DNA from 4 places in the Mesorhizobium sp. WSM4813 genome. Region 1 is predicted to be linked to each of the others. Evidence: predicted binding sites of a transcription regulator. Region 1 holds the regulator's gene; each other region holds the start of a gene.
What was found. Region 1 encodes PhoB, which activates phosphate uptake and scavenging genes when phosphate is short. Its sites were predicted from a motif close to TGTCATNNANCTGTCAT; they were not measured.
Positions count from the first base shown of each region.

Region 2: a site for PhoB is predicted at 4,604-4,620, ahead of ugpB (sn-glycerol-3-phosphate ABC transporter substrate-binding protein UgpB). Genes of this name have one in related genera too.
Region 3: a site for PhoB is predicted at 1,746-1,762, ahead of olsB (l-ornithine N(alpha)-acyltransferase). Genes of this name have one in related genera too.
Region 4: a site for PhoB is predicted at 5,812-5,828, ahead of AC0L25_RS24085 (esterase-like activity of phytase family protein). Genes of this name have one in related genera too.

Region 1 is NZ_JBVVQU010000007.1:80,217-87,918, forward strand. Features, by position in the region: gene AC0L25_RS05845 (ATP-binding cassette domain-containing protein) at 1-189, opposite strand, end outside; gene AC0L25_RS05850 (sugar ABC transporter permease) at 286-1,617, opposite strand; gene xylF (D-xylose ABC transporter substrate-binding protein) at 1,760-2,800, opposite strand; gene AC0L25_RS05860 (ROK family protein) at 3,067-4,314, shown strand; gene phoB (phosphate regulon transcriptional regulator PhoB) at 4,586-5,275, opposite strand; gene phoU (phosphate signaling complex protein PhoU) at 5,292-5,999, opposite strand; gene pstB (phosphate ABC transporter ATP-binding protein PstB) at 6,038-6,853, opposite strand; gene pstA (phosphate ABC transporter permease PstA) at 6,867-7,702, opposite strand, start outside.
Region 2 is NZ_JBVVQU010000013.1:62,779-70,480, forward strand. Features, by position in the region: gene AC0L25_RS09860 (ABC transporter ATP-binding protein) at 1-281, shown strand, start outside; gene AC0L25_RS09865 (sn-glycerol-3-phosphate import ATP-binding protein UgpC) at 330-1,397, opposite strand; gene ugpE (sn-glycerol-3-phosphate ABC transporter permease UgpE) at 1,405-2,253, opposite strand; gene ugpA (sn-glycerol-3-phosphate ABC transporter permease UgpA) at 2,262-3,146, opposite strand; gene ugpB (sn-glycerol-3-phosphate ABC transporter substrate-binding protein UgpB) at 3,231-4,541, opposite strand; gene tlpA (thiol:disulfide interchange protein TlpA) at 4,754-5,440, opposite strand; gene argH (argininosuccinate lyase) at 5,476-6,876, shown strand; gene AC0L25_RS09895 (hypothetical protein) at 6,941-7,147, shown strand; gene lysA (diaminopimelate decarboxylase) at 7,200-7,702, shown strand, end outside.
Region 3 is NZ_JBVVQU010000021.1:87,806-95,507, forward strand. Features, by position in the region: gene AC0L25_RS14660 (hybrid sensor histidine kinase/response regulator) at 1-1,649, shown strand, start outside; gene olsB (l-ornithine N(alpha)-acyltransferase) at 1,826-2,701, shown strand; gene grpE (nucleotide exchange factor GrpE) at 2,828-3,463, opposite strand; gene AC0L25_RS14675 (hypothetical protein) at 3,701-3,937, shown strand; gene AC0L25_RS14680 (fatty acid desaturase) at 4,074-5,096, shown strand; gene AC0L25_RS14685 (DJ-1/PfpI family protein) at 5,172-5,780, opposite strand; gene AC0L25_RS14690 (DUF934 domain-containing protein) at 5,916-6,452, opposite strand; gene AC0L25_RS14695 (phosphoadenylyl-sulfate reductase) at 6,645-7,409, opposite strand; gene AC0L25_RS14700 (nitrite/sulfite reductase) at 7,384-7,702, opposite strand, start outside.
Region 4 is NZ_JBVVQU010000048.1:8,665-16,366, reverse strand. Features, by position in the region: gene AC0L25_RS24120 (N,N-dimethylformamidase beta subunit family domain-containing protein) at 1-1,512, opposite strand, end outside; gene AC0L25_RS24115 (ParB N-terminal domain-containing protein) at 1,670-1,918, shown strand; gene AC0L25_RS24110 (SRPBCC family protein) at 2,056-2,541, shown strand; gene AC0L25_RS24105 (alpha/beta fold hydrolase) at 2,568-3,524, shown strand; gene AC0L25_RS24100 (GFA family protein) at 3,705-4,103, shown strand; gene AC0L25_RS24095 (hypothetical protein) at 4,239-4,469, shown strand; gene AC0L25_RS24090 (glycoside hydrolase family 25 protein) at 4,665-5,681, shown strand; gene AC0L25_RS24085 (esterase-like activity of phytase family protein) at 5,889-7,702, shown strand, end outside.

The sequences.
Region 1 (7,702 bases):
ATCGCGCTTGTAGGCGCCGGACAGGATCTTGATCAGCGTCGATTTGCCGGCGCCGTTGTGGCCAAGCAGCGCCACGACCTCGCCCGGGAAAAGGTCGATCGACGCATCGTCGACGGCGCGAATGCCGCCAAAGGCAATCGAAATATTGCGCATATCGATCAGCGGCGTGGGAGCAGTTGTGTCAGCCATGATCGTTCCTCCCTATGGTTTTTGCTGGAGCATGGTGTTGAACCGAAAACGGATATCCACTTTTCACTGACGCGGACCTTCGGCTCGGGATCATGCTCAGACCCGCTTGCGGTAGACGGTATCGAGCCAGACGGCGACGACCAGGACGGCGCCGACGACGACGCTCTGAAGCGGTGAATCGATGCCCAGCAACACCATGCCGGACTGCAACGACTGCATCAGAAGCGCGCCCAGCATGGCGCCGAGCACCGTGCCGGAGCCGCCGGCCAGCGACGTACCGCCGATGACCGCGGCCGCGATGACCAGCAACTCGTCCAGCGTACCTAGCGCATTGGTCGACGCATTGAGACGGGCCGACGCAATCGCCGCGCTGATCGCGGCCAGCACGCCCATGATCATGAACACCTTCATGGTCACCCAGCGCGTGTTGATGCCGGCGAGTTCCGCCGCTTCCGGATTGCCGCCGATGGCAAAGACATAGCGGCCGAAACGGGTGCGCCTGGTGATGAAGGTCATGACGATGCCGACAGTGACCGCGATCAGCACCGGTATGGCGATGCCATGGGCGATGAACAGCCCGCCTTCCGGAACGGTGATGCCGGTCCGCTGGGCGTACTGGCGAACGATGCCGATCGGCCAGGGATAGGAATTGGTGATCCAGACGGCGCCGAGGATGGCGGCGCAGGCGACAACGCCAAGCAAGGTCTCCGCCCAGACCGGCCGCAGCGGGAACTTGAACCGCTTGCGCTGCGTCCGGCCGTTGAGCAGCATGAAAGCGACGGCCACACAGGCGAGAATGCCGACGATCCAGCTTGCGGTTGCCCCGATCGAGCCACGCGGCCCGCCACCCATGAGCTGGAATGTGGCGTCGAGCGGCGCGACGGTGCGCCCGCTCGTCATCAGCCACGCCATGCCGCGCCAGATCAGCAGGCCGCCCAGCGTCACGATGAAGGCCGGAACCTCGAGATAGGCGATGATGAAGCCCTGGAGCGCGCCGATTATCAGGCCGAGCACCACGCCGGCAGCCAGTGCGATAATCCATATCCAGGGATTTCCAAGCTGGAACCCCATGACGCTGATCAGGAATTCGGCCTGCGCGACGCCCATCACCATGCCGATCACGCCTTCGACGGAGCCGACCGAAAGATCGATGTTGCGCATCACAATGACCAGCACCATGCCGGTCGCCATGATCGCGACCGAGGAGGTCTGCACCGACAGGTTCCAGAGATTGCGCGGCGTGAGGAAAAGCCCACCCGACAGGATGTGGATTCCAACCCAGATGATCAGCAGCGCGCCGACCATGCCGAGCATGCGTATGTCGAGCTCGGTTGCCTTGAGGAAGCGGCCGACGGGGCTGAGCTCGGATTCACGCGCCCGATCGGCAGCTGTATCGGCGGCCGGCCTGTTGGAAGTCGTGTCGGTCATGATGTCCTCGCACCGGATTGCCGTCTGCCGCGGATGCCGGAAGCAGCTTAGAAGTTACCCGCGAGAAGCGGAAAAACAATTCTTTTTGAAAAAACGCCGCGGCGTGAAGCCGCGGCGTTTCAGGCTTCTTGCGAAGGCCGGATCAGTTGCAGACCGGGACAGTGCCCGCCGCCACGCCGGCGCAGACCTCTTCCTTCTTGATCCAGCCCGCGTCGATGACGACGTTGAGATTGTCCTTGGTGATGGCAATCGGCGTCAGGAACAGCGACTTGACGACATTGCCGCCCGGCGTGGTGAAGTCCTTGACGCCCGAAATGTCGGTCATCTGCTTGCCGTCGGCAAGCTGCGAGGCGATCTCGGCAGCGTTCTTGCCGAGCTCGCGCGCGTCTTTCCACACCGATACGGTCTGCGTGCCGAGCGCGATGCGGTTCAGCGCGGCATGGTCGCCGTCCTGGCCCGACACCGGGACGGATCCGGCCAAGCCTTGCGCCGTCAGCGCCGCGACGACGCCACCGGCGGTGCCGTCATTGGCGGCAACCACCGCATCGACCTTGTTGTCGTTGGCGGTCAGGAACTGTTCCATATTCTTCTGGGCGTTGGCGGGAAGCCAGCCGTCCGTATAGGCCTCGCCGACATTCTTGATCTTGCCGCTGTCGATGGCGTCCTTGAGCACTTCCATGGAGCCGGCGAACAGGAAATCGGCATTCGGATCGGCGCCCGAGCCCTTGATGAAGACGTAATTGCCTTCCGGCGCCACCTTGAACACTTCGCGGGCCTGCATGCGGCCGACTTCCTGGTTGTCGAAGGTCAGATAGAAGACGTCCTTGTTCTCGATCAGCCGGTCATAGCCGACGACGGGAATGCCTTCGTCCAGCGCCTTCTGCACCGCCGGCCCGATGGCCGAGGCATCCTGCGCAAGGATGATCAGCGCGTTGGCGCCTTGCGAGATCAGGCTCTCGACGTCGGTCAGCTGCTTGCCGGGATTGGACTGTGCATCGGCGGAAATATACTTGTCGCCGGCCGCCTCGATCGCCGTCTTCATGGCGGCTTCGTCGGTCTTCCAGCGCTCTTCCTGGAAATTCGACCACGAAACGCCAATGACCTTGTCCTTCGCCTGTGCGACCGACGCGAGCGTCAGCGACATGGCGACCCCCGCCAGAATGGCGGCTGTGAATCTCTTCATGATATTCCTCCCTGCGCCGCGTACGGCACGACCAGACTGGCCCGAAGGCCGGCACAAAGGCTCTATTTTTTCGAGCCTCGAAAAAATACTGGTCCGACGCCGAAGCGCTGTCAACATCAAACCTGGTCGATCTTGATGTCCCTGCCGACTTATTTCGAGTCTCGGAATAAATAATGACAGGGCCCGCTGCCTCTGCGAGTATTTGTCGGACATTACCGACGGCTTCCGATCCATGAGCGGCCGCGGCAATAGGGAGGAAGCAAAGAATGTCGGTTGGAATCCGTCATGACGATTTGCGCCGGCGCAACCGGGCCATGGTGATTTCGGCCGTGCGCCGGGCCGGCCAGCCGTCGCGGACCGAGATCGCCGCAACCACCGCCCTCAGCCATTCGACCATATCGGCGATCTCTTCCGACCTGATCCAGGAAGGCATCCTGACCGAGATCAAGGCGAGCGAGACCGTTTCGATGAAACGCGGCCGACCGCAGGTCGGCCTCAGCCTCAATCCGGAAGCCGCTGCGGTCTTGGCGGTCGTGTTGTCGCTGAATTTCCTGTCGGTCGCCGTCATCGACTATGCCGGACAGGTGGTCGCCGAGGAACAACGCCGGCTGGACACGCTGACCATGTCGCGCGACGAGCTGATCGGCGAATGTGTCGCCATCGTCCGGCGGCGGCTCGAAGACCCCGACCTCGATGTCCAAAGCGTCGCCCGCATCGCGCTGGCGATCCAGGGCATCACCGATTCCCATGCGCGCGCCATGTTGTGGTCGCCGATCACGCCGCAGACGAATATCGCCTTCGCCGACATTCTGGAACGCGAGTTCGGCATCCCGGCCATCATGGAGAACGACTGCAACATGATGGCCGTGGCGCTGCGTTGGCGCGACCCGGATCGCTACCGCGATGATTTCATCGCCATCCTGCTCTCGCATGGCATCGGTATGGGGCTGGTGCTGAAGAGCGAACTGTTCACCGGCACCCATTCCTCAGGCGGTGAATTCGGCCACATGATCCATCGGCCGGGCGGCGCGCTTTGCCGCTGCGGGCGGCGTGGCTGCGTCGAGGCCTATGCCGGCAACTACGCCATCTGGCGCAACGCAAGGCAATTGAGCGAGAACGCCGAGCCGGTCGCCGATGTCAGCGACGCCGCGATGCGGGCACTGGCGGCCCGGGCGCGCCAGACGGACGGACCGGAGCGCGAAGCCTACCGCAAGGCTGGCGAAGCACTCGGCTTCGGGCTCGGCAGCCTATTCGCGCTGATCGATCCGGCGCCGGTCGCCATGGTCGGCGCCAGCGCTGCCGCCTTCGACCTGATCGAGCCGGCCCTGCGCGAGGCCATCGCCCAGACCGCCGGCGGCCAGCATTCGGGTTCGATTTCCTTCGACACCGAGCCGAACGAACTGCCGCTGATCCGCGAAGGCTGTGCCATGCGGGCGCTGAGTTTCGTCGACCAGGAGATTTTCGCGCCGGGCATCCAGGCGCGAGCCGGCTCGGTCGGAAAGAACGTGGCTTGAATTCGAAGGCAGGGATCGCCGGATCGCGACTTGGGGATGTGTTGAGATTCAGGTCAGGCCGAGTCGAGAACAGTGGGTTCCGAGAACCGGAGCGGAGCGTACTTTTGGGTACGTGAGCCCGCGCATGACCCCGAAATCGAGATCGATTTCGGAAGGGTCATGCGCAAAATCAAAGCTCTACAGCGTCCTTTGCGCGCCCAACAGGGGCGCGCGGCGCTGTAGGTAAGCGCAGGAAGCCGCCGGTCGCAGGCCGGCATCACCTGAATATCAGCTAGTCTTCCCTGATCGCATAGCCCGCGCCGCGGATGGTGCGGATGACATCGGGCATGCGACCATTGTTGACCGCCTTGCGCAACCGTCCGACATGGACGTCCACCGTGCGCTCGTCAATGTAGATCGTCTCGCCCCAGACATTGTCGAGCAACTGGCTGCGCGAGAAGACCCGACCCGGGTGCCGCATCATGAATTCGAGCAGCCGGAACTCGGTTGGCCCGAGCCGGATCTCGCTCTTCTTGCGATAGACCCTGTGCGACTCGCGATCGAGCACGATGTCGCCGACCTTCAGCACGCTGGACAGCACTTCGGGCTTGGCGCGGCGCAGCAGCGCCTTGACCCTGGCCATGAATTCCGGTGTCGAGAACGGCTTGACCAGATAGTCGTCGGCTCCCGTGGAAAGGCCGCGCACCCGGTCGCTCTCCTCGCCGCGCGCGGTCAGCATGATGATCGGCAGTCGCTCGGTTTCGGGACGCACCCGAAGGCGCCGGCAAAGCTCGATGCCGGAAACCGCCGGCACCATCCAGTCGAGCACCAGCAGATCGGGCACGTTTTCCTGCAGCCGGATTTCGGCCTCGTCGCCGCGCGTCACCACCTCAACCTGATAACCTTCGGATTCCAGATTGTAGCGAAGGAGGACGCCCAGCGGCTCTTCGTCCTCCACCACCATGATGCGCGGCGCGATCATCGGCCGGTCACTCCTGTCATGTCGCCGACGCCGACATGGTCGTTTCGTCGAGCTTCGGGCGATCCGCCGGCAATTGCTGCCCGGTCACGACATAGTAGGCGTTTTCGGCGATGTTGGTGACATGATCGCCGATACGCTCGAGATTCTTGGCGCAGAACAGAAGATGCGTGCAGGCGGTGATGTTGCGCGGATCCTCCATCATGTAGGTCAGGAGTTCGCGAAAAACCGCCGTGTATTTCACGTCGATCTTCTGGTCGTCGGCGCGCAGTTCTTTCAACGCGCCGGCATTGCGCGCCACATAGTGCTCGACCACGCCGCGGAGCTGCACAAGAACGAGATCCGCCATCGCGTCGATACCGTGCGACAGATTACGCGGCGTGGCGCTCTGCCCGACTGCGCTGACCCGCTTGGCTATGTTCTTGGCCAAATCGCCGATGCGCTCGAGATCACCGGCCATGCGGATTGCGCCAACCACGGCGCGCAGATCTTGCGCCATCGGCTGCCGCTTGGCGATCAGCGTGATCGCACTATCGTCGAGTTCGCGCTGCCGCGCATCCATGATGGCGTCGTCCGAGACGACGCGCTGCGCCATCGCATTGTCTGACGCAAGCAACGCGCGGATCGAGGCTGCGACCATCGCGGCGGCGAGCTCGTCCATGTCGCGGATCAGCCTGTCGATGTGCTCCAGTTCCTCGTCGAAAGATGCGACGGTGTGTTCACCCATGATACTGTCCTCGTGTTCGAAATTCGCCGCCGGACCGCTCAGCCGAACCGGCCGGTGATGTAGTCCTGGGTGCGCTTGTCGTCGGGATTGGTGAACATCTTGTCGGTCGCGCCCTCCTCGACCAGATAGCCGAGATGGAACATCGCCGTGCGTTGCGACACGCGCGCGGCCTGCTGCATCGAATGGGTGACGATGACGATCGTGTAGTTCTGGCGCAGTTCGTCGATCAGTTCCTCGACGCGGGCGGTGGCGATCGGATCCAACGCCGAACAGGGCTCGTCCATCAGGATTACTTCCGGCGACACGGCGATGGCGCGCGCGATGCACAGGCGCTGCTGCTGTCCGCCGGAGAGGCCGGTGCCCGACTCGAGCAGGCGATCCTTGACCTCGTTGAACAGGCCGGCCTTCTTCAGGCTCGATTCGACGATGCCGTCCAACTCGGCCTTGCTCCTGGCCAGGCCGTGAATGCGCGGACCGTAGGCGACGTTTTCATAGATCGACTTCGGAAACGGGTTCGGCTTCTGGAATACCATGCCGACGCGAGCTCGCAGCTCGACGACATCGATTTTCGGGTCGTAGACATCCTCACCGTCGAGCGTGATCTTGCCGCTCACCCGCGCGATATCGATGGTGTCGTTCATTCGGTTCAGGCAACGCAGGAAGGTCGACTTGCCACAGCCCGATGGGCCGATCAACGCTGTCACCTGGTTCTCGCGGACATCGAGATCCACGTCGAACAGAGCCCGCTTCTCGCCGTAATGAACGGAGACCTTTTCGCCCTTCATCTTGATCGAAGGGGCGTTGGTTCCGCTGCTCAGTTTCTGTTCGACGCCGGCTTCCGTCATGATGTTCATATCCTCTACCCCCTTACCAGCGCCGCTCGAAGCGCCTACGCAGTATCACCGCAATGGCGTTCATGATGACCAAAAACAGCAGCAGAATCAAAATCGCCGCCGAAGTCTTCTGCTGGAATCCAGCTTCCGGGAAATCGGCCCACATGAATATCTGCACCGGCAGGATCGTCGCGGGATCGGTAAAGCCGCCGGGAATGTCGACGATGAAGGCGACCATGCCGATCATCAGCAACGGCGCGGTTTCGCCCAGCGCATGCGCCATTCCGAGGATGGTGCCGGTCATGATACCCGGCATCGCCAGCGGAAGAACGTGATGGAATACGGTCTGGACCTTGGACGCTCCGATGCCGAGCGCCGCCTCGCGGATCGACGGCGGCACGGCGCGCAGCGAAGCGCGCGAGGCGATGATGATGATCGGCAGGGTCATCAGCGCCAACACCATGCCGCCGACCACCGGGGCCGAGCGCGGCATGCCGAAGAAATTCAGGAATACGGCAAGTCCAAGCAGGCCGAAGACGATCGAAGGCACAGCCGCCAGATTGTTGATATTCACTTCGATGATCGTCGTCAGCCGGTTCTTGGGCGCAAATTCCTCAAGATAGATCGCCGCCGAAACGCCGATCGGAAAGGCGATGGCGAGCGTAACGATCATGGTCAGGAACGATCCGACGACCGCGCCCCAGACACCGGCCAGTTCCGGCTCGCGGCTTGCGCCGGTGAAGAAGAAGATCGAGTTGAACCGGCTTTCGATCTGGCCGGCGCTCTTCAGCGTGTCGAGCCAGACGATCTCCTTGTCGGAAATCTTTCGCGATGCTTCCGGCGTATCGATGACGCGCAGGAATGCCTGGC
Region 2 (7,702 bases), on a different contig from region 1:
TCGCCCGCATCATGCTGCGACCGGAACAGGTGCTGCTGAAACGGACATCGCGCGAAGGCATGTCGGGCACGCCGGACATGCTGTTCGGCGAAGTGACGGAATCCGAATTCGCCGGTTCGATGTGCACCATCGCGGTGCGGCTGTTAAACAGTCCCGATCCGCCGGACGCAGCCGCGATCGGCAACACGCCGTTGATCCTGCGCAAGCCTGGCATGGACACACCGGTGGTTGGCGAGATCGTCCGGCTGACGGTGTTGGGCAAGGCGCATGTGTTTGCCTGAACGGTCTTGCGTCTCGCGCAGCTCGCCAGCCAAGACGACAGGCTGGCTTCAATCGACCCGTTTTCCGGCCTGATCGAACCAATGCAGCTTTTCGGCTTTGGCCACGACACGCAACTGGTCACCAGGCTTTGCGGCGGCACGCCCTGAGACGCGCACGACGATACGGCCGCCGCCTGCGGCGCAGTGAAGGAAGCTTTCGGCACCGACCGGTTCGACTGCCTCGACGGTCGCCGGCAGGACCAGCGCACCGGGCAGCGCCTCCGCATTGAAGGTGACGTCGGCATCTTCAGGGCGAAACCCCAGCGTCACGGCTGGCGTTTCGGGAGCCGCAAAGCCGATCGCCGTGCCGTCGGCCAGTACCGGGCCTGAGGAACTTCCGGTCAGCGCCAGAAGATTCATCGGCGGCGCGCCGATGAAGGAAGCGACGAAGATCGAGGCCGGCTTTTCGTAGACGTCGAGCGGCGCGCCCGTTTGCTCGACCAGTCCGGCGTTCATGACAACAAGGATGTCGGCCAGCGTCATCGCCTCGAGCTGGTCGTGGGTGACATAAACCGAGGTGACGCCGAGCGTGCGCTGCAAATTCTTGATCTCGACCCGCATCTGGCCGCGCAGTTTGGCATCGAGATTGCTGAGCGGCTCGTCGAACAGGAAGACTTTCGGATTGCGCACGATGGCGCGGCCCATGGCGACACGCTGGCGCTGGCCGCCGGAAAGCTCGCGCGGGCGCCGGTCGAGCAGCGCCGAAAGCTCCAGCACCTTGGCGGTCGAACGCACCCTGCTGTCGATCTCGTCCTTGGGCGTGCCGCGATTGCGCAGGCCATAGGCCATGTTGTCATAGACCTTCATATGCGGGTAGAGCGCGTAGTTCTGGAACACCATGGCGATGTCGCGCTCGGTCGGGCCAATGGCATTGACCACCTTGCCGTCGATGGCGACCGTACCGGCAGAAATGGTCTCCAACCCGGCGATCATCCTCAGCAGCGTGGACTTGCCGCAGCCGGAGGGGCCGACCAGCACGCAAAGCTCCTTGTCGGGAATGGCGATGGAGATGCCCTTCACGGCTTCGACGCCGCTGGGATAGACCTTCTTCACGTCCTTCAGATCGACGGTCGCCATCGGCTTCTCACTTTTCGGATTCGACCAGGCCGCGCACGAACCAGCGTTGCATCAGCACGACCACCAGGATCGGCGGCACGATGGCCAGCATCGCTGTGACCATGACCAGGTGCCATTCGGTGTCGGCATCGGCGAAGGAAACCATCTTCCTCAGCGCGATGACGATGGTGTTCATATCGTTGCTGTTGGTGACGAGCAGCGGCCAGAGATATTGCGTCCAGCCATAGATGAAGAGGATCACGAACAGCGCCGCGATGTTGGTGCGCGACAGTGGCAAGAGGATATCGAAGAAAAAGCGCCATGGCCCGGCACCGTCGACACGCGCCGCCTCGACCAATTCGCCCGGTATGGTCATGAAGAATTGGCGGAACAGCAGCGTCGCGGTGGCCGAGGCGATCAGCGGGATGATCAGGCCGGCATAGGTGTCGATCATGCCGAGATCGACCATCACCTTGTAGGTCGGCAGGATGCGCACCTCCACGGGAAGCATCAAGGTGATGAAGATCAGCCAGAAGAAGGTCATGCGTAGGGGAAAGCGAAAGAACACGATCGCGTAGGCCGACAGAATCGAGATGAAGATCTTTCCCACCGCAACGCCGAGCGCCATGACCGTGGTGTTGAGGAGCAGTCTGCCGACGCTGACACCGCCGATGCGGCCAATACCGCCGAACAGCGCCTCGCTGTAATTGTTCCAGAGCTGACCGCCGGGCAACAGCGGCAGCGGCGGCCTGAGGATGGTTTGCAGCGTGTGTGTCGAGGCAACGAACGTGTAGTAGATCGGAAAAGCCACGATCAATATGCCAAGGATAAGCACGGCATGGGCGATGAATGTGCGGAGTGGGGACTGGCCGATCATCGCTGCCCTCAACCGTAGTGGACTTTGCGTTCCACGTAGCGGAACTGGATGGCGGTGAGCGCAATGACGATGGCCATCAGGATGACCGACTGCGCCGCCGAGTCGCCCAGGATCAGATTGACGAAGCCGTCATTGTAGACCTTGTAGACCAGCGTCTCGGTCGCCTTGCCCGGCCCGCCGCCGGTGACGGCATGAACGATGCCGAAAGTGTCGAACAGGGCATAGACAGTGTTGACGACCAGCAAGAAAAACGTCGTCGGCGCAAGCAGCGGAAAGACGATGGTCCAGAAGCGCTTGGTCTCCCCGGCGCCATCCATGGCCGCCGCCTCGATCAGCGTTTTCGGTACCGCCTGCAGGCCGGCGACGAAGAACAGGAAATTGTAGCTGATCTGCTTCCAGGCAGCCGCGGACACCAGCAGGATCATGGCGTGGGTGCCGTTGAGCAGCGGGTCCCAGGCGATGCCGAGGCTTCTCAGCAAATAGGCCAGCGATCCGATCGAAGGATTGAACAGAAACAGCCACAGCATGCCGGCAATCGCCGGCGCCACGGCATAAGGCCATATCAGCAGTGTGCGGTAGAGGCCTTTACCGCGCACCGCCTTCTCGGCCATGACCGCAAGCAAAAGGGCCACACCCATGGCAACGATCGCGGTCGCAAGCGAGAACACCACCGTGACCTTGATCGAGTTGAGATAGGCCGGATCAGCCAGCACCTTCCGGAAATTGGCGAACCAGACGAACCTGCTCCTCAGCCCGAACGGATCTTGCCTGAGCATCGACTGGTAAAGCGCCTGACCGGCCGGCCAGTAGAAGAAAACCAGTGTTATGGCGAGTTGTGGCGCCACCAGCAGGTAGGGCAGGATCTTGTGGGGAAAGACGATGCGTGGAGACAGGCTGATTTCCCTCGCTACCTCAGGAGACGCCCACGCGAGCTCGCGTGGGCGATATTCAAACCGATACCAACCGGGATAATCTCGTCAGTTCTCCAGCGCTTCCTCGATCGCGGCGTTGCCGCGCGTGACCGCATTGTCAAGCGCCTGCTGAGCGGTTTGCTGGCCGGCCAGCATCTTCTCCAACTCCTCGTTCTGGATATCGCGCACCTGCGGCAGATTCGGCAGGCGCACGCCCTTCGAGTTATCGGTCGGCGCCTTGCCCGTCATCTGCAGGATGGGTGTCTCGCGGCCGGGGTTCTTGTCATAGAAGCCCGATTTCTTGGTCGCCTCGTAGGCGGCGAGCGTCACCGGCAGGTATCCCGACTTCTGGTGCAGATATTCCTGCACATCGGTCTTGGACAGGTAGGCGAAGAAGGCCGCGACGCCCTTGTATTGCTCGTCCGACTTGTTGCCGAACACCCACAGGCTGGCGCCGCCCGGCGTGGTGTTCTGCGGCGCGCCCTTGGCATCGCTGTCGTAGGGAAGCTGGCCGATGCCATAGTTCATGCCGGACTTGACGATGTCGCCGAGGCCGCCCGACGATTCGGTGAAGATGCCGCATTCGCCGGCAAGGAAGATCTGCTTGGCTTCGGAGGTGCGCCCGCCATATTTGAAGGTGCCGTCCTTGGCGAGGTCTGCCAGCGCCTGGAAGTGGTTGACGAAAATCGGCGCGTTGATCTTGAGTTCGACATCCCCGCCGGCCAGGCCGTTTTGCTGGCTGGCCCAGGGCACATCATTCCACGCCGCGAAATTCTCCAGATGGATCCAGGTCAACCAGGTCGAGGTGTAGCCGCATGAGGCGGCGCCGCTCGTCTTGATCTTCTTGGCAGCTTCCCACACCTCGTTCCAGGTCTTGGGCGGGCTGTTCACGTCGAGGCCCGCCTTCTGGAAGATGTCCTTGTTGTAGTAGAGGATCGGCGAGGAGGAGTTGTAAGGGAAGGACAGCATGGTGCCGTCTGGCTTCGAATAATAGCCGACGATGCCGGGCAGATACTGGCTCTTGTCGAAGGTCATCCCGGCACCGGTCATCACCTCGGCCACCGGCTTGATCGCACCCTCGGCCGCCATCATCACGCCAGTGCCGACATCGAACACCTGGAGGATATCTGGCGCCTGCCCGGCACGGAAGGCGGCGATGCCGGCATTCAGCGTCTCGGGATAGGTGCCCTTGAACACCGGCACCAGCTCATAGTCGCTCTGGCTGGCGTTGAAATCCTTAGAAATCTTGTCGACGACCTCGGCATTGGCGCCGGTCATGGCGTGCCACCAGCTGATCTGCGTGACGGCAAAGGCGGAGGTGGTGGAAAGCAGGGTCATGGTGGCGGCGACACCGGCCACGAAGCCGAAGAACTTCATGTTTCATCTCCCGTTTATCATTGGCGAAAGTGGCACTCTCGCAAAGGCAATATGTGCCGCTCGTGACAGTTGGACAACGGTTTTGTTGCGGATCGATGAACTCGATCTCCACTTAAAGTGGTGGACGCTTCGAAATAAGCGCCGATGGAAAGCAATTGAAAAGCCGGCTTACCACTCGAACAAAGGCGGGGACCGGCAGCAATCGCCGGCGCCTAGTCCGACTTGCCGAGCGCCGTTTCGACCAGCCGCTTGGCATCCGGGCTCGACCATTCGGCCGGGCCGTTCATGTGCGCGATCAGGCAGCCTTCTCCGTCGATCAGCATGGTGACCGGCAGGCCGAGCGCCAGGCCGCGCGTCTTGAGATCGTTGAACAGCGCCATCGTCGAATCGCGATAATAGCCGAGCGCTTCGACGCCGGTTTCCTCGAGGAACTTCTTCGGCTTGGTATCGTCGCCGACATCGACATTGACCGCGACGACCTCGAAGGCGTCGCTGCCCATTTCTTTCTGCAGCGCGTCGAGCGCCGGCATTTCGGCACGGCAGGGCGCGCACCATGTCGCCCACAGATTGAGCAGCACCGTCTTGCCGGCATGGTCGGCGAGCGTCAGCGGCTTGCCGCCGGGGTCGTTGAAGGCAAGACCTTTCAGCGATTGCGGCGGATCGGCCGGCAAAAGTGCTGCGACCTGGCCGGTGGCAGCCGCCGCGACCGTCTTGGCGCGGTCGGCCTTGGCGGCGCAGGCGACATCGTCCTTGCTGTCGCCAGCGGCAACTTGAGCGGGCGCGTTGTTGCCAGAACCGCTCTCGCTGACATATACCGCGACCGCGCCGGCCAGCACGCCCGCCACCAAAGCGGCGAGGATGAGGCGCGGGGCCGGAAAAAATTTATTGCCGTCTGCCATTTTCTGAAAACTGCTCCGGAGCACGGGTTATAGCGATGAGCGACAAGAAGGCCAGCAACCAGATGTGGGGCGGACGTTTTGCCTCGGGTCCGGCCGCGATCATGGAAGCGATCAACGCGTCGATCTCGTTCGACCGCAAACTCTACGCGCAGGATATCAGAGGCTCGATCGCCCATAGCGAGATGCTGGCCCAAACGGGCATTATTTCGGCGGCCGATCAAGAAAAAATCGCTCGCGGGCTGAACACGATCCTGACAGAGATCGAAGCCGGCACATTCGAGTTCTCGACCAGGCTGGAAGACATCCACATGAATGTCGAAGCCCGCCTTGCCGAGCTGATCGGCCCGGCCGCCGGCCGCCTGCACACCGCTCGTTCGCGCAATGATCAGGTGGCTGTCGACCTCAGGCTATGGGTCAAGGACGAATGCTTTCGCGTCGCCGAAGCGCTGAAGGGCCTGATCACGGCGTTCCTGGAACGGGCCGAGGAGCATGCGGCGACGGTGATGCCGGGCTTCACCCATATGCAGGCGGCGCAGCCGGTGACCTTCGGCCATCACTGCATGGCCTATGTCGAGATGTTTTCGCGCGACCTGTCGCGTGTTCGCGACGCCATCGAACGGATGGACGAAAGCCCGCTCGGTGCCGCCGCACTTGCCGGCACCAGCTTTCCGATCGACCGGCACCAAACGGCCAAGGCGCTTGGCTTCCGCGAGCCGATGCGCAATTCCCTGGACAGCGTTTCGGACCGCGATTTCGCACTGGAATTCTTGGGGCTGGCGGCGATCTGCGCGACGCATCTGTCGCGGCTGGCCGAAGAGATCATCATCTGGTCGACGCCGCAATTCGGCTTCGTCAGGCTGTCGGACTCATTCTCCACCGGCTCCTCGATCATGCCGCAGAAAAAGAACCCCGACGCCGCCGAACTGGTGCGCGGCAAGACCGGCCGCGTCACCGGCCATCTGGTTGGCCTGCTGACGGTGATGAAGGGCGTGCCGCTGACCTATGGCAAGGACATGCAGGAGGACAAGGAATCCGTATTCGACGCCGCCGAGACGCTTGACCTGATGCTGGCGGCGATGACCGGCATGGTGCGCGACATGACGGTGAACGCCGCCGCCATGAAGAAGGCCGCCGGGTCAGGCTATGCGACCGCGACCGACCTTGCCGACTGGCTGGTGCGCACCCTCGGCCTGCCGTTCCGCGAGGCGCACCACGTCACCGGCCGTGCGGTGGCGCTGGCCGAGGAGAAGAAAATCGGGCTCGACAGGCTGCCGCTGGAAGACTTGCAGTCCATTCACCCCGGCATCACAGCGGACGTGTTTTCCGTGCTTGCCGTGCAAAACTCGGTGAAGAGCCGCACGAGCTTCGGCGGCACCGCGCCGTCGGAAGTGAGGAAGCAGATCCGGTACTGGAAAAAGCACATCGCCAAGGCGTGATTAGGTGCAATGCCAGAAAAACTCGGCTAAAAGCGGCGGGCAAAAGTTTCGGACGGATGGATCGATGACCGCAAGCAGGATTTTGGTGTCGCTCGCGCTGCTGGCGGCGCTGGCAACCGTAACGGCCTGCGGCAGGAAAGCCGGCCTCGACACGCCCTATGAGGCGGCCGTGCAGGCGCGCAAGGACGCACAAAAGGCCGAGCAGCCCGTGCCGCCGGAGCCGGAAAAACCGGTCAAGGACAAGAAGTTCATTCTCGACCCGCTGATCTAGAGCCGATGAGATCGGTCGATCTCATCGTGCGCCAACTTCCGGAACCACTGTTGTGAACCATTTCGACTACCGCGACGGCATGCTATATGCCGAGGACGTGGCAATATCGGGTATCGCTGCAAGCGTCGGCACGCCGTTCTATTGCTATTCGACGGCGACGCTGACCAGGCATTTCCGCGTGTTTGCGCAGGCTTTTGCCGGGCTCGACGCGCTGGTCTGCTATGCGATGAAGGCGAATTCCAACCAGGCGGTGCTGAAGATCCTGGCAAAACTCGGCGCCGGCGCCGACGTGGTCTCAGAAGGCGAATTGCGCCGCGCGCTGGCCGCCGGCATTCCGGCCAACAAGATCCTGTTTTCCGGCATCGGCAAGACCGCCCGCGAAATGGATTTTGCGCTCTCGGCCGGCATTCTGTGCTTCAACGTCGAATCCGAACCGGAACTTGAATTGCTGTCGGCCCGCGCCACGGCACTGGGCAAGGTGGCGCCGATCTCGCTGCGCATCAACCCGGATGTCGACGCCAAGACCCACAAGAAGATCTCCACCGGCAAGGCCGA
Region 3 (7,702 bases), on a different contig from region 1:
TGCGCGACAAGGAGAACGGCGGCGCCTCGCATCGCGCCATCGCCCGCGACATCACCGCCCGCAAGCACGCCGAATCGTCGCTGATCACCGCCCGTGAGCGAGCCGAATATGCAAGCCAGGCCAAATCGCGCTTCCTCGCCACCGTCAGCCACGAGATCCGCACGCCGATGAACGGCATCATGGGCATGGCCAGGCTGCTGGCGGACACCAATCTCTCCCCCGAACAACGGACCTATGTCGGCGCCGTCTCGACCTCGGCCAGCGCGCTGCTGGCGCTGATCGAGGATCTGCTCGACTATTCCAAGATCGAGGCCGGCCGCTTCGATCCCGAACCGCAGCCAATGTCGGTGCGCGAGATCGCCGACAACATAGTCGAACTCTTGGCCGCGCGCGCCTTCGCTAAGAATATCGGCCTCGGCTGCCATGTCGAACCCGACGTGCCGCAGATGATATCAGCCGATCCGGGAAGAGTCAGGCAGGTGCTGCTCAACCTGATCGGCAACGCGATCAAGTTCACCGACAGCGGCGGCGTATTGGTGAGCATCGCTCGTGCCCGCACCGAAACCACCGACCGCATATGCTTCACCGTCGCCGACACCGGTCCCGGCCTGCACGAGGACGATATGGAGCGCATCTTCGAGGAATTCGAACAGGCTGATGGCACGTCGACCCGCGCGCATGGCGGCGCCGGGCTCGGTCTTGCCATCTCCAAGCGCCTGGTGATCGCCATGGGCGGCACGATTTCGGTATCGAGCCGGCTCGGCCAAGGCTCCGAGTTCGTCTTCGAAATCCCTGCAATATCGGCCACCGAGCCGCCGCAGACCCGCCAGAATGCGCTGTCAGGGCGGCGCGCGGTGATACTGTCGAAGAACGCCGTTGAGGCCGACGCCATCGCCCGCACCATCCGTGCCAATGGCGGCATGGTCGATCTGGCTGCGACCGCCGCCCAGGCAATGTCCTTCCCAGAAGGCTGCGACGTGCTTCTGGTTGATGCGGCCATGGAGGAGAGCGACGGCAGGTTGCTCAAGCGCCTTCGCCAGAGCGGCTTTGCCGACTGCGAGGCGATCACGCTGATCGCGCCGACCGACCGCGGCATGCTGGGCGAGTTCCGCGCCAGCGGCTACGCCACCTTCCTGGCAAGGCCGGTGCGTGGCGAGACATTGCTGCGCGTGCTTTTGACCAGCAGCGTACCCGCCCTCACCCAGCCACAGCCGGACAAGCGCAGCGCACCATCCGTCCGCGTCATTAGCAGCCGCCAGCAGGGCCTGTCCGTGCTGATCGCCGAGGATAACGACATCAACGCCATGCTTGCCCGCGCCACGCTGCTAAAGGCCGGGCATCGAGTGAAAGTGGTCGGCAACGGCAAGGCCGCCGTCGAGGCCGTCACTGGCGCCGGCCGCAAGCACCGCTTCGACGTGGTGCTGATGGACCTGCACATGCCTGTCATGGACGGGCTGGACGCCATCGCCGCCATCCGCCGGCATGAGGAGGAAACCGCCGTGCCGCCGGTTCCGATCATGGTGCTTTCGGCGGACAGTCAGGAAACGACCCGCCACGCCGTGCTCGCCCATGGCGCCAGCGGCTTCGTCACCAAGCCGCTCGACCCCGACGCGCTTGTCCATGCGATCGAGGGCCACGTCGCCGCGTGATCCGCCGGGTGTCCCTCCTGGCTTCCCTGCGTAACATAGCCGGTTGAAGGATTACCCAGCCGACGAAGTATTGCCCGCAACGCCGTATCACGGTACTGTCACAATCCTGTTGCACCTACACCGTATCCCCGTGCCAAGAGGGATGGCTCGAAGGAGAATCACTCGTGCATACAGTTATGCCGGAATGTGACGCTCGGCCGAACGCCAGCGGTGCTTTGCTCACCGGGCGCAATGTCGATGCCGTCATAAAAGGCGAAGCGCTCGGCCGCATAGGCAACCTCGAAGTGCGGCTCGCCCGCAACGAGGCCGAGATCGCCGCCGCGCAGGAAGTGCGCTACCGGGTGTTCTATGACGAGCTCGGCGCCAGGAAAAACCTGTTCCAGGTGCAGGACCGCCGCGACGCCGACCATTTCGATCCGCTTTGTGATCATTTGCTTGTCTTCGACACCTCGCTGTCCGGTCCCGAGCATCGCCGCATTGTCGGCACCTACCGCCTGCTGCGGCAGGAAATCGCGGCAGCGGCGGGCGGCTTCTATTCCGAGGGCGAATTCGAGCTGACCAATCTTATCGCCCGCCACCCCGGCCAGCGTTTCCTCGAGCTCGGCCGCTCCTGCGTCTTGCCGGAATACCGCTCGAAGCGCACCATCGAGGCGCTTTGGCAAGGTATTTGGGCCTATATCAACCATTACGGGATCGGCGTGATGACCGGTTGCGCTTCGTTCCACGGCACCGTGCCGGCGGCGCACGCCGAAGCGCTGACCTATCTCGCCCATCACTGCCGGACGAATTCGGCCTGGGACGTGCGTGCGGTCGCCGGGCGCTACTGTTCCATGGATTTGATGCCGATCGAGGCGGTCAACGCCAAGGCCGCGATCGCGGCGATGCCGCCGCTGGTCAAGGGCTATCTGCGCGTCGGCGCGCGCATCGGCGACGGCTGCGTCATCGACCGCGAATTCTCGACGGTCGACGTGTTCGTAGTGATGCCGGTCCAGGAGATCGGCGCCCGCTACGTCAACTATTATGGTGGGGAAGCCCAGCGTTTCGCAGCGTGAAAAGGCAGTAGGGGAATAAGGCAGTAGGGGAGTAGGGGAAGAGAAGGCAACGGCCGGGAGTAGGCATTGCTCGGCTTACCCGTACGTAGGCTATGCCCTACTGCCCTACTGCCCTACTCCCCTAACTTACGCATCCTTCTCAGCCTGCTCATTCACCGGCCCTGGCTCGACCGGCGCTTCGCTCGCGACATGCTTGGGTCCGCCTTTGGCAACGCCGACCATGGCCGGCCGCAGCACCCGCTCGCCGATCGAATAGCCTGGCTGCACGACCTGGACCACCGTGTTGGCCGGCACCTCCGGATTGGGCACCTCGAACATTGCCTGGTGGAAATTTGGATCGAACTTCTCGCCTTCCGGCTCGAGCTTCTTCACCCCGTGCCGCTCCAGCGCCGATAGCATGGCGCGCTCGGTGAGCTCGACGCCCTCGATCAGCGCCTTGAAACCGGTATCGCCCGACGCCTTGGCCTCAGCCGGGATCGCGTCCAGCGCGCGGCGCAGATTGTCAGATACCGACAGCATGTCACGGGCGAAATTGGCAACCGCATAAGCACGCGCATCGTGCACGTCACGGGCGGTACGGCGGCGCAGATTCTCCATCTCGGCTGCGACGCGGAGCGCGCGGTCCTTCAGCTCTTCGTTTTCCTTCAACAGCCGCACAAGTGCTTCATAGTCGCCGTCGACGCTGCCTTCCGAGCGCTCGGCGGCGGCCTCAGCCGCTTCGATATCCTCGGGCGCGCGTTCGTCTTTTGCCTGGTCGCTCATCGCCGTTTCCCGTCATTTCGAATGATGTGGATTTTGTGCCCGATATCGAGGTTTGGCGGCCAAAAATCAAGGGGCAAGCGATACTGAAGAGGCCGCTGGCGCTCGACGGCGCATCATGAAGACCGTTCGATATTAATTCAAATTTTACTGTAACCGCCGGCTTTGCTTGCCAAGATGCTGCGATGGGGGAACCATTCGTCTGCTGGAAGAGTTTCGAAGCCGACACAGGATTTTGAAATGATGACCCGCAACAACGGCGACCATAACAAGAATAGCGCCCGCGCCAATGACGAAAGACGTGAAAGGCTCGCGGCTGGCATCAGGCGCCAGTTCGGCACCGAGGCAACGACGCGCTTTCTGCGTGCGCTGCCGGCGTTCCGGACGGAGAACGATATTCCCGATCGATTCAGGGAATTGCTCGACCGCCTGGACGGCATCGAGAGCAGCGTAGCCGCCGGTGGCCACAGGCGGTAGACCCAACACGCGTGCCGCCGGAACCCAAGCATGCCCTTCCACATTGCAGTAGCTTGCGCGTCGCGCGACATTTACGCGCAGTAACTTCGCGTGATGCCTGCCTTGCGGCGACGGAATGGTCCGTCTATGCTTCCTGATGAACATGATTTCCCCCGAAGCTGTGGCGAACAGCAAACGTGCCTGGTTGAAAATCCTGGCGCGTTACAAGAAACCTGACAGGCGGCGCAGCGCCGTCGAACTTGCCATCACCCTCATCCCCTTTGCCACGCTGTGGGCATTGTCCTCGGCTGCCTATGCCTATGGCCATTGGTGGGGTCTGGTTCTCATCCTTCCGGCCGCCGGCTTTCTGGTGCGGATCTTCATGATCCAGCACGATTGCGGCCACGGTTCCTTCTTCGCCAACCGCACCGCCGACGACTGGATCGGCCGCGGCCTGGGCATCCTGACCTTGACGCCCTACGATTGCTGGCGGCGTGCCCACGCAACCCATCACGCCAGCGCCGGCAATCTCGATGAGCGCGGCACGGGCGATATCAAGACGCTGACCGTCGCGGAATATCGGCAAATGTCCTGGCAGGGCCGCCTTGCCTATCGTCTCTATCGCCATCCGCTCGTCATGTTCGGCCTCGGCCCCATTTGGCTTTTCATCTTTGAGCAGAGACTGCCGGTCGGCATGATGCGAGGCGGCCTCACGCCCTGGGTGTCGTCTATGGCCACCAACGTGGCCATCGCGGTCGCCGCCGCTGCCCTCGTCTGGTTCGTCGGCCTCGAAGCGTTCCTGGTCGTCCATTTGCCCATCGTCGTTCTCGCCGGTTCCGCCGGTATCTGGCTGTTTTACGTCCAGCACCAATTCGAAGAGACTGAGTGGGCAAAGGACTCCGAATGGGAGTTTCAGCACGCGGCCCTGCACGGCTCGTCCTATTATGACCTGCCGCCGGTGCTGAACTGGTTCACCGGCAATATCGGTGTCCATCACGTGCACCACCTCTCCGCCAAGGTGCCGTGCTATCGACTCCAAGAGGTCCTGAGGGACTATCCGGAACTGCGCGAAATCGGTCGCGTCACGCTTCTCGACAGCCTGCGCTGCGTCAAGCTGGCGCTGTGGGATGAGAGCCGCAGCAAGCTGGTGTCGTTTCGCGAAGCGCGGATGACTGCGTAAAAGCGCGTACCCCAAAAGGACGCGCGGCGCTGTAGAGCCGCCGCACCACAGCTGCGGCGGTTTCCAAGGCCTGGCTCAAGCCGCCTTGCGTTCGATCTCGCCATGGTGGATCTCGGTGCCGAGCACTTTCAGGCATTCGCGCATGAAGGCGGCGAGGCCCGGCCAGCCCTTGGCCGATACCAGATTGCCGTCGACATGGGCGCCGGTCGGCGCGACATCGATGTAGGTGCCGCCGGCGAGCGTGACTTCCGGCTCGCAATACTGCAGCGCCGCGACCTGCCTGCCACGCAGCACGCCGTCGACCGCCATCAGGATCTGCGCGCCATGGCAGATGGTGAAGATCGGCTTGCCGGTGTCGTGGAAATGCCGCACCAGCGCCTGCACGCGCTTGTCGATACGGATATATTCCGGGCCGCGCCCGCCCGCCGCATAGACGGCGTCGTATTCGGCCGGGTTCACCTCGGAAAAGGTCTTGTTGAGGATGTAGTCGTGGCCGAGCTTTTCCGTATAGGTCTGGTGGCCCTCGAAGTCGTGCAGCGACGTCTTCAGGATATCGCCCGCCTTCTTGTCGGGGCAGACGACATGGACAGTGTGGCCGACCGCATGCATGGCCTGCTCAAAGACGAAAATTTCGTATTCCTCGCTGAACTCGCCAACGAGCATCAGTATCTTCTTACCAGCCATTCCGGTTCCTCCCTTGGTGGCGATATTTATTTCGGATCGCGAAATAATAGGCCTATCCAAAGGTGCGGACGCCGAAAATAAAAGACTGAATCTGCAAAGTGGTCCGACCAGATGCGACCTGCTCCGTGGAGACGATCAGCCCGCGCGCACCCGCCGCCAGGAATATTTGGGACCTTTGGCCTCCGGCTTCACGGTCGGCTGATACGAGAGCGGCAGACCGCCGGTGCGGCCTTCCTCGAGCCGTTTCAGCAACACTGGATTTGACACTTCGAACTCGTCGAAGCCAAGGCGCAGCATATGCGGAAGCTGGTCGACTAGAACCTGCCCGGTGGCGCGGACCGCGCCCTCGAAATGGTAGCGGCTGCGCAGCAATTCGCCCTTGGAGAAGGAACGGCCGTCACTGAAAGCCGGAAAGGCCAATGCCACCAACGATATCTGGTCGAGCAGGTCGGCGATTTTTTCGAGTTGGTCACCGGGCTGAAGCAGCACGCCAAGGCGTTCCTTCGCCGACCGGCGCACCGCTGGGTCGAGGTCGAGAAACGCCTGCAGCGGCAGAATGAAGCGGCCATTGCCGGACAGCGCATCAGCACTCTCGGCATGAACCCACTCGTCTTCGCGAAAACCATTCGGGGTCCACAGGCGGGTAACGGTCTTCAGTGTCGGCTCGGTCATCAAAAAATTCCTAAAGTCCAAAACAATCCTAGGGTGTGTCGAGATCCAGGTCAGGCCGAGCCGGAGTCGAAGGCGGGCGCGAAGCGACCAGACTGGGTGGCTTCCGAGAACCGGAGCGGAGCGTACTTAGAGTACGCGAGCACCGGAAGCGCAGGAAGCACCGTTCGCAGGCCGGCTGAATATCAACATACTCTAAAGCGATGCGTCGGTCAGCGACTTTTCCAGCCCCGACAAATGGATGCCGCACTCGGTCTTGGCGTGCCCTGCCCAGCGGCCGCTGCGCGCGTCCTCGCCCGGCTGCACCGGCTGCGTGCATGGGAAGCAGCCTATCGACAGATAGCCATAGGCAACCAACGGATTTTCACGCAGCGCATGCGCGCGCATATAGTTGGCCTGGTCAGCGGTCGTCCAATGCGCCAGCGGATTGATGCGGATGCGCGAACCGACCGCCTCGAACACCGGAAGCGCTGCCCGCGTCGTCGCCTGAAAACGCTTGCGGCCGGTGAACCAGGCGCGGAACGGCTCAACGCCCCGCGCCAGCGGCTCGACCTTGCGGACGTCGCAGCAGGCGTCAGTGTCGGTCTCGTTCAGATTGCCGGTCGGATCGATCCGTTCGAGCGCCGCTTCTTCAGGCGTGATCACCCGGATGTCGGTCAGCCCGAAATCGGCAACGAGCGCGTCGCGATAGCCGAGCGTCTCCTCGAAATGCTTGCCGGTGTCGAGGAAGATCACCGGCAAAGTCCGGTCGATCTTAGCGATCATGTGCAGCAGCACCGCCGAATCCGCGCCAAAGGACGAAACCGCGGCGATTTCGCCGCGAAAGAACTCCCGGGCCGACCGCTCGATGATCTCAAGCGGCTTCAGATGACCATAGAGCGCATCGAGCCCCGCCGCTTCGGCGGCGATGCCGGCCTCGACGTCGACGATACGATCAAGCGGCCTTGGCTTCGCCAGCATAGAGCGCCTCCTTGAACGGCGCGGGACCGACACGGCGGTAGGCGTCGATGAATTTTTCGGTTCTGTCCAGTCGAAGCCCGAGATAGGTCTCGACGATCTGTTCGATGGCGTCGGTGATCTCTGCCGAGCTGAAGCCGCGACCGATGATCTCACCGACCGAGGTGTTCTCGTCGGCCGAGCCGCCGAGCGTGACCTGATAGAGTTCGGCGCCCTTCTTCTCGACGCCGAGGATGCCGATATGGCCGACATGGTGATGACCGCAGGCGTTGATGCAGCCGGAAATCTTCAGCTTC
Region 4 (7,702 bases), on a different contig from region 1:
GTTGACGACCATGCCGTTGCCGCGCTTGACCTTGTCGAGATTGGCGTCGCTCGCCTCGCCGAACAGCGTCTCGGCGGAAAAGCGGCCATCGGCATCGCCTAGAAACCGGTCCTCGAACGCGATGTCGGTGCTCTCCTCGACTTGGCTGGCCATGCCGACCGCAAGGATTTGCAGCCCATGCGGCGCGCCGCTGTCGGGCGTGGGGTAGGGCAGGCCGCCGCGGATCTCAAAGTCGAGCCCGTCGACCTCGTAGCCATAGACATGGCTGTCGGCGCCGAGCAGGTCGCCGTAATAAATACCTGTGCCGGCGAACGCCCAATGCTCCGGCCGATAGACCGGAAAGCCGCGCACGCCGCGCGGCGCGCAACCGCCCCAGCCGGCGTAGAGGCCCTTGGTCGCATTGAGCCCGAAGGTCGCGGCACCCGGCCGGCCGATTTCAGGTGCTTCCCATGAATTGGTGGCGCGGGTCACATCGCCGCCCCGGTATGCCGGATCCTCGGCGCGGGCGCGGTATTTGTAGCAGACCTGCCGGCGGCCTTCGTCCTCCAGCCTGGTCTGCCACATGAAATTGCCGGCGAAGCGCGCCGCATGGCCGCCGCGTTCGACATAGGCGTCGACAGCGTCGCGCATCTCCCAGGTCCAGTATTCGTCATGGCCGACGAAGACGACGCAGTCATAGCCGTCGAGGATTTCGGGCGAGAAATGCAGTTCGTGCTGGCTGGCGAGGTCGACGGCATAGCCGGCGCGCTCGGCAAAACGAAAGAAGTGGCTGTCATAGCTTGCCCAGCCGGACGAAGCGTATTTCTTCGAATGGCCGGTGGCGAAGGCCCATTCCATATGCGGATAGCGCGGCACGGTCTTTGGCGGTACGGCGACCTCGAGCGGCACGCGCGGCGCCTCTTTCGGCAGGACAACAAAGCCGCGGCACCATGGCCGCTCCGTCGAAACCATTGGGGCATACTGGTCGCGGTTCGGGCCGGTGATGCCTTCGTAATGATTGGAGCCGCCCCAAGTGTTATAGGCAAGCCAGGTGCCCGTGGCGGCAACCTGCAGCACACGACCCCGTTTCTTGCCGGGCTGCGGGCTGACGATGAAAAGATGGTGGCAGCGGATCGGCTTGCCGTTGCGGCCGTCCGCCGTCAGCGTGGCGCGGTAGGCTCCGGACGGCCAGTCGTCGCCGACGCGGAATTCAAACGACGCGTCCCAGCCGCAGCCCACAACCGAACATTGGTCGGGTGTATCCTGCCAGCGCGCCGCAATCCCAGCCTTCTCGAACATTTTCGTGTCGGTGCCGCCGTCGCGGACGATCGACATGCTGAAGCTGGACGCTGTCGAGCTGATATGCAGCACCACTGTCTCGCCCTGGCGATATGAGAAACGGTCGCTGTAGCACCAGATCTCGCCGCGTTCGCCATCCATCCCCGGCCATTCCCAGTAATGGCCACGCACCGCTTGCCGGCGCTGGTGGGGCGTCAGGCCGAAATCTGGGAATTCGGTAGGAAGCTTGGTCATGAACGCCTGTGGAGGGTCGAACGCGTCATTTCGACCATCTGCCGGCCAACCGTCAATTGGAAACGATCGGGCCAGCGATGGCTGACAGCGGGCCTTGGCCTTGCCTGCCAAACAGATTATCTCTCAAAGGGCGGCCTTTTCCGCCACGGGAGCCGACATGCTGAGAGTGCAAAAGGTCAAGGTGGACGAGATCTATGTGCCGACCGCACGCAGGAAGACGCTGCATCCCGAGACCGTTCGGCATCTTGCCGAGGACATTCTGGAAAACGGCATGAAGACGCCGATCCAGGTGCGCCACGACGGCAAGCGCCATGTCCTGGTCGAAGGCCTGCATCGGCTGGAAGCGGCGAAGTGGCTCGGAGAGACCGATATCGACGCCTATCTGGTGCAAGCCAAGCGCCACTAAGCTCTCATTCGGCATCCGCAGGAGTCGGCCTGGCGAAGTTTTTCGCGAGACCCGTGTCGGGCTGCGCGTTGCCCGCTCGTCCTTGAGACGGAAACCGGCATTCAAGCCAAATTTTGCAAGCAAGTGAGGAGAACATCATGACCACCAAGCTCGACATCGCCCCCAACTCTGACCGCGAGTTGGTTCTCGCCCGCATCATCGATGCGCCGCGCGAGAACGTTTACCGCTGCTGGACCGAGCCTAAGCTCGTGACGCAATGGTTCGCGCCAAAGCCGTGGACGACGCCGCGCGCCGAAATGGACGTGCGCACCGGCGGCTCCAGCCTGGTCGTCATGGCGGGACCCGACGGCAATGAATTCCCGAACCCTGGCATCTTCCTCGAAGTCGTGCCGGGCAGGAAGATCGTTCTCACCGACGCCTATACGAAGGCGTGGGAGCCGTCCGAAAAGCCGTTCATGACGGTCGTGCTGACTTTCGAGGATGAGGGCGAGGGCAAGACCCGCTACATCGCCCGGGTTGCGCATTGGTCGGTCACTGACCGCGAAGAGCACGAGAAGATGGGCTTTCACGAAGGTTGGGGCCAGTGCGCCGACCAGCTCGAAGAAGTCGCCAAGCGGCTTTGATATCGGCGGGACGGAAGGAGACCGACATGACCAGAGCGATGTTTTTCGCCATTTTCGCCTCGGCCGCAGCACTCTTCGCTGTGCCGGGCCCCACCAAAGCCGAGGAGGCAAAGCCCGCCAAGACCGCCGAAACGAAAGCGATGCCGAAGCCGGCTAAATCAGGCCTGCTGCCGATCAACGGCCTGAACTACTATTATTCCATCTATGGCCGGGGCGAGCCGCTGCTTCTCCTGCATGGCGGGCTCGGCACCACCGATATGTTTGCGCCGATCCTGCCGAAGTTTGCCGAAAACCGCACCGTCATCGGGGTCGACCTGCAGGGTCATGGCCGCACCGCGCTCGGCGACCGGCCGTTGAGTCTGGAGGCGATGGGCGACGACATGGCGGCGATCGTCAAGGCGCTCGGCTACGACCAGGTCGACGTCATGGGTTATTCCCTAGGCGGCGGCGTCGCCTTCCGTATGGCCGTCCAGCATCCCGAAGCGGTGCGCCGGCTGGTCTTGGTCTCGACCGGCTATGCCTCCGACGGCTTCTATGCCGAGATGCGTGCCCAGCAGGCGCAGGTCGGCGCGGCGATGGCCGACATGATGAAGGACACGCCGATGTACAAATCCTACGTCGCGGTTGCGCCGCGCCCGCAGGATTTTCCAAAACTGCTCGACCAGATCGGCGCCTATATGCGCAAGGACTACGACTACTCCGCCGACGTGCCGAAGCTGAAGATGCCGGTCATGCTGGTGTTCGGCGACAGCGACATGTACCGGCCTGAGCACGAGATCAAATTCTATCAGATGCTCGGCGGCGGGTTGAAGGACGCCGGCTGGATGCGCGAGAACCTGTCGCAGAACCGCCTGGCCATCCTGCCGAACCGCACCCATTACGACGTGTTCTTCGCGCCGGAACTGACAGCGGCCGCGCTGCCCTTCCTCAATGGCGAGACCAAGGTCAAGACCTGGGACGAGGTCCTCAGCGAAACGGACTGACCGACAATTGCCTGCCGGCCGTCTCGGGTGAGATGGCCGGCGACGCTCGTTGCGCGTCGCGCCTGATCGCACGTTCGGCTGCCGCATCACGCCAACAGATCACGTCATCAAAGCTTTTCAATTGACGCTCCTATCCCGGCAGCTACCTTGCCGCCAATCGTCAGAAAGAGGGTTCAGGTAATGGCGAAATATCAGGGCGGCTGCCTGTGCGGGGCGGTGCGCTACCGCACCGAGGCCGCGCCGATCAACGAGCGCGTCTGCCATTGCCGGCTTTGCCAGAAGGCATTAGGCGCGGCCTTCAACGCCCGCGTGCTGTTCCGCATCGACGACGTGACCATCGACGGGCCGGTGGCGACGGTGAATTCCTCGCCGGATCTCAAGCGCGGCTTCTGCCCGGGCTGCGGGACGACGATATTTTCCCGGCGCGATTCCGCCGGCATCATCGGCGTCACCTCCGGTTCGCTTGACGATCCTTCGGTATTCAAGCCGCAGATGCATATATGGACCGCCTCGAAGCAGCCCTGGGTGCAGCTCGACGACGGACTGCCGCAATATGAAGGCGCGCCGCCCCCGAACTGAAGCACAAGCGAACTGAAGCGAAAAGCGTGCCCAATTTTTTTCATCCGGGACACGAGATAGCCGGCAAAGCGTCATTGGCGAGCCATCATTGCCGCCTATCTATTGCGTGCGGGTCGGCGGTCGAGGAGGCGACGGATGAACGACAGAATCAACACCCTGGATGAGCTTTTGAGCGATCCCATGGTCAGGCTCGTGATGGAGCGTGACCGCGTGCAGCCGGCCGAGCTTCGCATGCTGCTTGAAGAAAAGGTTCGCCGGGACGATGCGCCGGTCAATTCCGATAGCGATCGCCCCGTCAGCGAGCGCTTTGTACCGCCTGCCCACATGATGGCCGAGACCTGCCACAAGCTGTGGCTGTGCAGCTAGGCAGCAGGCGTGACAGGTGTGGGCGATCTTTCGCGCCCTCTCTGTCCCGCCGCGAGCGTCATGTATGCTGCCCAGCCTCTCTGTCCTAACAATTTGATTCAAACTTTGTTGGCAATTTCTCGTTAGTAATCTGGACTGGTTTGTCCGGCGGCGTTGTCTTGCCCTCGGTCTGTTGTGTTCTGCGTACAGGTCCAGATGCGGTTATCAGGCGTCGTCATCTTCTCGATCGCGTCACTTTGCCTTGCCGGCTGCACATCCACGTCCGGCGTCGACGCGCTGCAAGTGCCGTCCAGCGAGACGACCAGCTCCGTTGTGCGGCCGCCCGCGCCGGTGGCGTCGGTCGGCGCGGCCGATGCCGCACCCGACTTCGCGCAGGAAGCGGCGACGGAGCAGACCATGGCGATGGCCACTTCAGAGCCGGCCGAAAGCATCGAACCACCCGTCGAGCCGATTGCCCTGGTGGCGCCGAAGCGGCTGGCACGGGCAGCACCAATCCTCGCCGAGCCGGTCCAGCGCTATCGTTTTCGTGACGCCAAGCCGATCAATTTCGGCAAGGCCTCGCCCAGACACCTCGCCATTCACGGCGTCGACGTTTCACGCTGGCAGGGCAACGTGAACTGGGGGAAGCTGCGCGCGCAGGGCGCGAACTTCGCCTACATCAAGGCGACCGACGGCGGCGATCATCTTGATCCGCTGTTCATGAAGAACTGGCGCAATGCCGACGCCGCCGGCCTGAAGCGCGGCGCCTACCATTTCTTCTACTGGTGCCGCACCGCCAGCGAGCAGGCCGACTGGTTCATCCGCAACGTGCCGAGGGTCGAGGGCGCCTTGCCGCCGGTGATCGATGTCGAGTGGAACGGCGAATCGAGATGCAAGCGGCGGCCTTCGCGGCAAAAGGTGCTGGAGAAGATGCAGGTCTTCATGGACAGGCTCGAACGCCACTATGGCCAGCGGCCCATCATCTACACCGCGCCGGATTTCTACCGCGACAATCTGCGTGGCGCTTTCTTGGACTATCCGTTCTGGCTGCGCGCGGTGGCACAGCACCCGTCAAAGGTCTATCCCGGCCGCAAATGGGTGTTCTGGCAGTATTCCGGCTCCGGCCTGTCGCACGGCGTGAGGGGCCGCATCGACCTCAACGCCTTCCATGGCGACGAGAGAGCCTGGCGGAACTGGGTTGGCGGGCGGCAGATGGTGGCCGAGGCGGAGTAGGGATTCCTTTCGAATTGGAGTCACTTGCCGGTCGCGCCTGCGGCGGCGCTGATCGCGGCCGCGCAAAGCCGCCATTTGCAGGCCAAGCATGAGGTGAATATTGACGGACCCTGACCGCCTGTCGCGGAAGTGTCATGGATCCGTCATCGCTTTAAAATGTCGTTCCCCCAAATGAGGTGGCTTCCATTTGAACAGGAGACGCCACCCGTGCCCCGCCATTCCACGCTTTTCGTCCTGACGGCAGCGCTCGCTGCCTCCGTTTCGCTGCCGGCCCATGCCGATATGATGTTCAACCGGGTCGCGAGCTTCGCGGTCGCCGGAAACCTCCCTGCGGACGTCGAGAAGACCACGCCGACTTCGTCCGAGATCATCACGGCCTCCGAAGACGGCACGACGCTGGTTTATTCCGACAGCCCGCTCGGTGCAGTCGGCTTCATCGACATCGCCGACCCCAAGGCGCCAAAGGCCGGCGGCGTCGTCAAGATCGACGGCGAGCCGACCTCGGTTGTGGTCATCGGCGGCAAGGTTCTGGCCGGCGTCAACACGTCTCAGAGCAAAGCCAGGCCCTCGGGCGACCTCACCGTCATCGACCTCGCCTCCAAGGCGATCGAAAGCACCTGCGACCTCGGCGGCCAGCCGGACTCGCTGGCGTTCAGCAAGGACGGAAAGTTCCTGGCCATCGCCATCGAGAACGAGCGCGACGAGGAGCTGAACGACGGAGAAATTCCGCAGATGCCGGCGGGCGACCTCAAGATCTTCGCCCTTGCCGAAGGCCAGCCTGATTGCGCGACGATGAAGACCGTCAACCTGGCGGGCATTGCCGAGGTCGCGGCGGAAGATCCGGAGCCGGAATTCGTGGCCTTCAACCAGGCCGGCGAGATCGCGGTCACGCTGCAGGAAAACAACCACATCGCCATCGTCAACGCCGAAACCGGTGCGATCGTCACCCACTTCTCCGCAGGCTCGGCCACGCTGGACAAGATCGACACCAAGAAGAACGGCGCCTTGTCCTTCGATGGCAAAATGGAAAACGTCGCGCGCGAGCCCGACGCCGTGAAATGGCTCGACAATCATCGTCTCGTCGTTGCCAACGAAGGCGACTACAAGGGCGGCTCGCGCGGCTTCACGATCTTCAGCAAGACGGGTAAGGTCCTCTACGAATCCGGTCTATCCTTCGAGTACCAGGTCGCCAATGCCGGCCATTATCCCGACGATCGCAACAAGAAGGGCGTCGAGCCGGAAGGTCTCGAGATCGGCACGTTCGGCGAAGACAGACTGGTTTTCGTCGCTTCGGAGCGTGGCTCCGTTGTCGGCGTCTACAAGGACACGGGTGCGGAGCCTCAGTTTGTCCAGATCCTGGCGTCCGGCATCGGCCCGGAAGGCCTGGTCGCGATCCCGTCGCGCAATCTCCTGGTCACCGCCAACGAGGCCGACCTGGTCGAGGACGGGCTCGCCCGCTCGCATGTCATGATCTACGAGCGCTCCGAGGGTCCCGCCGCTTATCCGATGATCACGGCAAAGCTCACCGCAGACGGCACGCCGCTCGGCTGGGGTGCGCTTTCGGCGCTCGCGGCCGGCGACGCTGCCGGCAAGCTCTTCGCGGCCTCGGACTCGTTCTACGCCAACGCGCCGTCGATCTTCGAGATCGATGCCACCCAGACGCCGGCGCTGATCACCGGCAAGACCATCGTCACGCGCGCCGGCCATCCCGCACAGAAGCTCGACATCGAAGGTATTGCCGCCGACGGTGAAGGCGGCTTCTGGCTGGCCAATGAAGGCGATCCGGCAAAGCTCGTCCCGCACGCCATCCTGCGCGTCGACGACAAGGGCGAGATCAGGCAGGAAATCGGCTTCCCGATGGAACTGCTCGCCCACCAGACCCGCTTCGGTCTCGAAGGCATTACCGCGATCGGCGAAGGCGACGACCTGACGCTGGTGATGGCGGTGCAGCGCGAATGGGCCGACGACCCCAAGGGCAAGGTCAAGCTTCTGGCCTACAAGCCGAAGGCCAAGGAATGGTC